2 regions of the Actinomadura sp. NTSP31 genome follow, and region 2 is predicted to be linked to the other one. Evidence: riboswitches for the same ligand, from Rfam matches in the RefSeq annotation. Region 2 holds a riboswitch; the other holds the start of a gene.
What was found. Region 2 has a riboswitch for cobalamin ahead of ACA514_RS48155 (CbtB-domain containing protein). Riboswitches for the same ligand answer to the same signal wherever they lie in the genome.
Positions count from the first base shown of each region.

Region 1 (3,757 bases), on a different contig from region 2:
CAGGTTGGACACCTGCGGCTCGATGCACTCGTAGCAGCCGGCGATGGACGCGATCGTGGCGGTCGGCGCGATCGCGATGAGCAGCGAGTTGCGCAGGCCGACGTCGGCGATCCGGGCGCGGAGAGCGTCCCATTCGGCCGGACGCGTCGGCGCGGCGTCCGGGAAGTGGTCGAGGTGGAGCCGCCCGCGCGCGGTGCGGGTCTCGGCGTAGGCCGGGAGCGGGCCGTGGGCCTCCGCGAGATCGGCGGACGCGGCGTAGGCGGCGAGCGCGATCTCCTCGGCGATCAGGGTCGACAGCTCGCGCGCCTCGGCGGAGTCGAACGGCAACCGCAGCGTGAAGAACACGTCCGCCAGCCCCATCACCCCGAGGCCGACGGGACGCCATTTGCGGTTGGCCGTTTCCGCTTCGGGCGTCGGATAGAAGCCGCGGTCGATCGTGCGGTCCAGGAACCGGACGGCGGTGCGGACGGTCGCGCGGAGCCGGTCCCAGTCCATCCCGGACGGCGAGACGTGCGCGGCCAGGTTCACCGACCCGAGGTTGCACACGGCCGCCTCGCTGTCGCCCGTGACCTCCAGGATCTCCGTGCACAGGTTGGACAGGTGGACGGTCCGGCCCGGCTCGGCGGTCTGGTTGCAGGCCCGGTTCGCGGCGTCCTTGAAGGTCATCCACCCGTTGCCGGTCTCCGCCAACGTGCGCAGCATCCGCCCGTACAGCTTGCGGGCCGGGACCTGCCGGACGTACCGGCCCTCCTTTTCGGCCGCCCGGTACGCGGCGTCGAAGGCGTCGCCCCACAGGTCCGTCAGCTCCGGGACCTCCTTCGGGTCGAACAGCGACCATGTCCCGTCGGCCTCGACGCGGCGCATGAACTCGTCCGGGATCCAGTTCGCCAGGTTCAGGTTGTGGGTGCGGCGCGCGTCCTCGCCGGTGTTGTCGCGCAGTTCGAGGAACTCCTCGACGTCGGCGTGCCACGGCTCCAGGTACACGCACGCGGCGCCCTTGCGGCGGCCGCCCTGGTTGACGGCGGCGACGGACGCGTCGAGCGTGCGCAGCCACGGGACGATCCCGTTGGAGTGCCCGTTCGTCCCCCGGATCAGCGATCCGCGCGAGCGGACCCGCGTCCAGGAGATCCCGATCCCGCCCGCGTACTTGCTGAGCCGCGCGACCTGCCCGTACCGCTCGTAGATCGCCTCCAGCTCGTCGCGCGGCGAGTCCAGCAGGAAGCAGGACGACAGCTGCGGGCGGCGGGCCGCGGAGTTGAACAGCGTCGGCGAGCTGGGCAGGTACGACAGCGTGCTGAGCAGCCCGTACAGCTCCGCCGCCTCGTCCACATTCTCGGACAGGCCCACGGCGACCCGCAGGAAGAAGTGCTGCGGGCGCTCCAGGACGAGCCGCGTGCGCGGATGCCGCAGCAGGTAGCGGTCGTAGAGGGTGCGGAGGCCGAAGTACCCGAACCGGTCGTCCGCGTCCTCGTCGATCAGGGCGTCCAGGGCCGCGGCGTTGGCGGCGACGAACGCGGCGGGGCCGTCGGCCAGCAGGCCCTCGGCGTGCGCGGCGGCGACGGACCCGGCGAACGTCCGGACCCCGGCTTCGGCGGCCTCGTCGCGGATACCGGCGGCCAGCAGCCGCGCGGCGACCCGGGAGTACCCCGGCTCCACCGCGACGAGCGCGGCGGCCTCCCGGGTCGCCAGGTCCCGCAGGCCGGCGGCGCTCGCGCCCGCGCCGCCCCGGACCGCGCCGAGCACCCGTTCCGGCGCGGTCCCCTCGATGCCGGCGCAGGCCGCCGCGACCTCGGCGGCGATCCCCCCGGTGGTGGCCGCCTCCGCCGGAGCCCGCATGGTGACTGTCACGTTCTCTCCCTCGTGAGCCGGCCTCGCGAGGGCGTGCGAACGGGCGCGACGGCATGCTGCCGCGCACCGTCCCCCGGCTCACCCGCGAAGCCTCGGACGTACGGCGTGCATGGCAGGTCTTCGGACTCGCGGGCGCCCGCGCCTCCTGCCGGAGACGCGACCTACTGGCCGTCGCTTCCCGATCCGGTCGCCCGGTTCAGTGCCTGTGACGGCGGTCGTTCCCGCTCACCGCTGCGGGGCAGTCCCGGACTTTCACCGGGTTCCCTCTTGCGACGCCCCCGCCGCGAGCGGCGGGGGCGAACCAGCACGGGGTTGAACCCTACATCTTGTTGATCCTCATTGCGCAACCCCAACATGTAGGGCGCGTCGGGGCCGGTTTCCGGGGTCGGATGCGGCCGGCCGGACGGAGGTGGGACGATGTCCCCGTCATGTCCCCGCGTCCCCGGCAGCCGGTCTTCCGCACCGCGCGCGCGGTCGTCTTCGCGACCGTCTGCGTGTCGTTGGCGACCCTCGGCCATGCCCTGGCGTCGCACGAGCCGGTACCGGGCTGGGCGGTGCTCGCCGGGTTCGGCGCGGTGCTGGCGGTCACGCTGGCGCTCGCGGGCCACGAGCGGTCCCTCCCGACGATCACGGGCGGGCTGCTCGGCGGGCAGTTCGCGCTGCACGCGCTGTTCTCGGGCGCGACCGACGGCATGCGCCACTGCGAGGCCGCCGTCCAGGCCGGGCACGGCGCGGCGATGCCGGTGCACGGCCCCGGCACGTCGATGACGCTCGCGCACTGCGCGGCCGCCGTGGTCGCGGCGTGGTGGCTGCGGCGCGGCGAGCGGGCCGCGTGGTCGCTCGCGCGGCGCCTGGCGTCCGCCGCCGACCGCCCGATCCGGCTGCTGCTCGCGCTGCTGCTCATCGAACCCGCGGAGCGTCCGGTCCGTACCCCGGTGGTGCCGGTGGCGGCCGGTGCCATGGCCACGGGACGTGCGCTCCGGCACCAGGTCGTCCGGCGGGGACCCCCGCCGCGTTCGAGGGCGCTCGCTCACCTCTGAGCGGAGCGCCGTACGTCACCGGACGCCGAACCCGGCGTGTCCGGCCCGATCCGTACGACTCGAACGGAGTTCCGTCTTGACCTCCCTCTCCCACGCCCGCCGGCTGGGCGCGGTCGCCTCGCTGGCCGGCCTCGGCGTCATCGCGCTCGCCACCGCCGCGTCCGCGCACGTCACCGTCAACCCCAAGACCGCCGAGCAGGGCTCCTACGCCAAGATCTCGTTCCGGGTGCCGAACGAGGAGGACAACGCCGACACCACCAAGCTCGTCGTGAACCTGCCCGCCGACCACCCGGTCTCGTCGGTGTCGGTCCGTCCCGTCCCGGGCTGGACGGCGAAGGTCGTGGAGTCCAAGCTCCCGGCGCCGGTCAAGACCGAGGGCGGCGAGCTGACCAAGGCCGTCACGCAGATCACCTGGTCCGGCGGGAAGATCGAGCCCGGCCAGTTCGAGGAGTTCGACGTCTCGCTCGGCCCGCTGCCGGCCGACACCGACACGATGACCTTCAAGGCCGACCAGACCTACTCCAACGGCGAGGTCGTCAAGTGGGAGCAGGACCCGGGCGACGGCTCGAACGAGCCCGAGCACCCGGCGCCCACGCTGAAGCTCACCCCGAAGGGCGCCACCGGCACCGCGACCGCCGGCCTCACCGCGCAGTCGAAGCCCGCCGCCAAGGCCGACGCGAGCTCCGACGACGGCACCGCGCGCGTGCTCGGCGGCGTCGGCATCGGCGTCGGGGTGATCGGCATCGCGGTCGGCGGCTACGGCCTGGCCCGCGCGCGGAGCCGGGCGTGACCCGGGCCGTCCGGCGCGCCGCCGCCGGGATCGCCGCCGCCGGCGCCGCGCTCGCCCTGACCGCGTCCCCCGCCTCCGC
Region 1 is NZ_JBGNUT010000022.1:105,766-109,522, reverse strand. It holds gene ACA514_RS31900 (ribonucleoside-diphosphate reductase subunit alpha) at 1-1,848, opposite strand, end outside; cobalamin riboswitch at 1,942-2,169, opposite strand; gene ACA514_RS31895 (hypothetical protein) at 2,277-2,888, shown strand; gene ACA514_RS31890 (YcnI family protein) at 2,965-3,678, shown strand; gene ACA514_RS31885 (copper resistance protein CopC) at 3,675-3,757, shown strand, end outside.
Region 1: it holds a riboswitch for cobalamin, as region 2 does, so the genes downstream of both, ACA514_RS31900 (ribonucleoside-diphosphate reductase subunit alpha) here and ACA514_RS48155 (CbtB-domain containing protein) in region 2, are expected to answer to the same signal.

Region 2 (3,757 bases):
TCGCGCCGGCGCCCGCCCGCGGCATGTCAAGAGCCGAGTCGCGTCTCATATGTTGAGATTTTACGCCACGGGTCGGGACAGCCGCCCGGACGGCGGGTAGCGTGGACGGTAATCATGCGGCGTTTCGCGGTAATCCTTCGCTGCCGCAGCGGGGCCTGACATCGGCAGGCCGGCACCGCTGCGGAGGTTCCGCCCGGCCATGAGCCCGATCCCGCGCCCGGACCCGCGCGAACCGCGCGTCCGGCGGCCCTCCGGCACCAGCCTCAGCGATTCGGAGCGATCATGAACGACACCACCTGGACCAACGCGCCCGCCGACGACGCCGCCGAGGAGGCGGCCCGGGCCCTGCAGACGGCCCTGGACCGCCGCGACAACGGCGGCCACCCCTCCCGGTAGCCCGCTGATCGGCACGGCCCTCCGGTCGGCACGGCCCTCCGGTCGGCACGGCCCTCCGGTCGGCACGGAACCGGCGGCATGGCAGGGTGAAGCCCATGCCGCCGCCCCTGCCCGCCGGGACCGAGGACGTCGCGCGGGCCCTGCGCGCCGCCGGGCGCCTCGGGCCGTACTTCGCGATCGCCACCGATCCGGCCGAGAAGGCCGATCCGACGTGGCGGCCGCTGCCCGAGCGCGACCCCGTCCGGCTCGCGGAGCTCACCGACCGCTACGCCGAGCGGCTCGGCACCGGTGAACGGCGTGTCGCGGCGTCCATCCTGTTCCAGGGCCTCGCGTCGCGGCTGTTTTCGCCGGTCGTCGCGGCGGCGGTGCACGGGGTCGTCCCCGACCTGTCCGGCCTGCACTGGCGATGGGCGCCGGGCGCGCCCATCGCCCTCTGGCTCGCCGACCCTCGCGGGTGGCGCGCCGACGGCCCGGCCGAGGCCGCCGAGCTCGTCCACGACGCGGTCGTCACCGGCCAGTTGGAGCCGCTGCGCGCCACGATGCGGGCCGTCTCCCGCCTCGCGGACGGCCTGCTCTGGGGGAACGCGGCCTCCGCTCTCGTCGGCGGCCTGAACGTCGGCCCGCGCGACCCCTTCCGCGGCGCCCTCGTCCGCGAACTGCTGGCCCGGCCCCCGCTCGCGGGAGCGGGGGCGTTCGGCCCGCGCGGATTCGTCCGCCGCAACTGCTGCCTGTACTACCGCGTCCCGCCCGGCGGGGAGCTGTGCGGGGACTGCGGCCTCCGCCGGGCGCCCGGTCGCGCCCGTTAGACGGAGGCGAGGGATCGGCGGCGGGCGCCCGCCCGTTCCGTCAGGTAGCCGAACAGCAGCCCGATCGCGGCCCACAGGACGAGCTGGACGCCCAGGGAGGCGATCCGGAAGTTCCACAGGACCGTCGCGGGGAAGTGCTCCGGGATCGCGTCGGGCTCCGGCGTGAGCCGGTACACGACCGCCAGCAGGACGGCGTAGCCGACCGCGGTCACCGTGGCCGCGTTCCATGCGCCGAGCCGGGGGACGAGGCGGCGGCACACGATCACCGCCGCGGTCGTCGCCAGCACCCCCAGCGCCATCATGCAGAAGTACAGCGCCGTCCGGCCGCCGATGGTGGTCGGGTTGCCGACCGCCGGGGGCGTCGCCGGGTACTTCAGGAACGGCACCAGCTCGATCGCCACGAACCCGGCGAGGGCGACCAGGGCGGCGGTGGCGCGGGCGCCGAGCCGTCCGAGCCGCCCGGACGCGAAGGCGAACGCGATCGAGAACAGCCCGCCGAGCGCCACCCCGTACACGGCCATCGCGGTGATCAGGCCGGCGGTCTTCTGGACGCCGCGGCCGACGACCTCCGGTTCGTGCCCGGCGTGCCCGGCGTGCGCCCTCGCCTCCTCGAAGGCGATGGCGTGCCCGACCTGCGGTTCCCCGTACAGCCAGGCGACGACCAGCGCGAGGGCGGCAGCGGCCAGGCCCGCGAGCATCCCGCGGACCAGCAGTGTTCTCATCATCGGCTCGTGAATCCCCCGGGCCTAGTGGCAGGGGAAGCCGAGCAGGTGCCGGCCGTCGTGGGTGAACTCGTGCACCCAGGTGCCGCCGAAGAGCGACGTCGCGCCCTGTTCGGCGCCGACGAAGTAGATCAGGACCGCGGCCAGCACCACGGCGAGCACCGCCCACGGGACGATGTCGCGGATCGGCAGGCGCAGCGGCGCGGGGGACGGCTCTGCCTGCGGGGACGCGGCGGACGGTACGGCGGACTCGGCCATGTCGGGTTCTCCTCACGGGGTGCACTCGCCCCGGTTGCGGGAGGACGACGGGTCAGTGTCCTGACTCCCAGATCGCCGTCTCCCTCCGACCTTCCCGCCGGCGTGCGCCGGCCGTGGTCGTCGAGCGGGGGAGACTCCCTGGTCACAGTGGCGGGACCGTCCTGGATTCGCACCAGGTTCCTGCGCACCGTCGCCTCGATGTGAACTTGTCGAGGAGAGCGTCTCCTCTCCCCTCCGGCCCGTCAACCCCGCGAAGAGTGACAAAGGTGACGCCCGGGCCGCCGGCGGCGAGACCCGCGTACCGGGATATGAGACGAAAGCCCAAGCAGTGAGACGTTTGCAGTACAGTACGCGCATGGCTTCCCGCAGCATTCGTCTGGCCGTCATCCCCGGTGACGGGATCGGCCCCGAGGTGGTCGCCGAGGGACTGAAGGTCCTCGAGGCCGTCGCCCCGTCCAGCGACCTCGCGTTCGAGCAGACCTCCTACGACCTGGGCGCCGCCCGCTGGCACCGGACCGGGGAGACGCTGCCCGACTCGGTGCTCGAGGAGCTGCGCGGCCAGGACGTCATCCTGCTGGGCGCGGTCGGCGACCCGAGCGTGCCGAGCGGGACGCTGGAGCGCGGGCTGCTGCTGCGGACCCGCTTCGAGCTCGACCACTACGTCAACCTCCGCCCGGTGAAGCTGTTCCCGGGCGTGACGACCCCCCTCGCCGGCGTCACGCCGGACGACATCGACATGGTCGTCGTCCGCGAGGGCACCGAGGGCCCGTACACCGGCGTCGGCGGCGTCCTGCGCAAGGGCACCCCGCACGAGGTCGCCACACAGGAGAGCGTCAACACCGCCTTCGGCGTCGAGCGGGTCGTCCGATACGCGTTCGAGGTCGCGGCCTCGCGCCCCCGCAAGAAGCTCACGCTGGTCCACAAGGACAACGTCCTCACCTTCGCCGGTGATCTCTACCAGCGCACGCTGAAGCGGGTTGGCGCGGAGTACCCGCAGGTCAGCACCGACTACTGCCACGTCGACGCGGCCACCATGTTCTTCGTCGGCCAGCCGCAGCGCTTCGACGTCGTGGTCACCGACAACCTGTTCGGCGACATCATCACCGACATCGGCGCCGCGATCGCCGGCGGCATCGGGCTCGCCGCGTCCGGCAACGTCAACCCCGACCGGACGGCGCCGTCGATGTTCGAGCCGGTGCACGGCAGCGCGCCCGACATCGCGGGGCAGGGCAAGGCCGACCCGACCGCCACGATCCTGTCGGTCGCGATGCTGCTCGACCACATCGGCGCGGGCGAGGCCGCCCGCCGCGTCGAGCAGGCCGTCTCCGACGACCTGGCCGAGCGCGGCGCGCTCGGGACGCGGTCGACCGCCCAGATCGGCGACGCGATCGCCAAGCGAGTATCGGGCTGAGGGCGCGCCTCTCCGGCTACGAGCAGGGACACTCCGGGCGCGCCTCGCGGCGCGCCCGGTTTTCCGTATGCGCCGCGTGCGAGGAGTGGGGGCAAAGAACGAAGTACGACAATAGGGACTAAGGACGCCGCAGCGGCAAGGGAGCCGCACCGGCGATCGGGAGA
Region 2 is NZ_JBGNUT010000065.1:4,371-8,127, reverse strand. It holds gene ACA514_RS48165 ((2Fe-2S)-binding protein) at 492-1,202, shown strand; gene ACA514_RS48160 (CbtA family protein) at 1,199-1,927, opposite strand; gene ACA514_RS48155 (CbtB-domain containing protein) at 1,949-2,182, opposite strand; cobalamin riboswitch at 2,215-2,407, opposite strand; gene ACA514_RS48150 (3-isopropylmalate dehydrogenase) at 2,538-3,593, shown strand.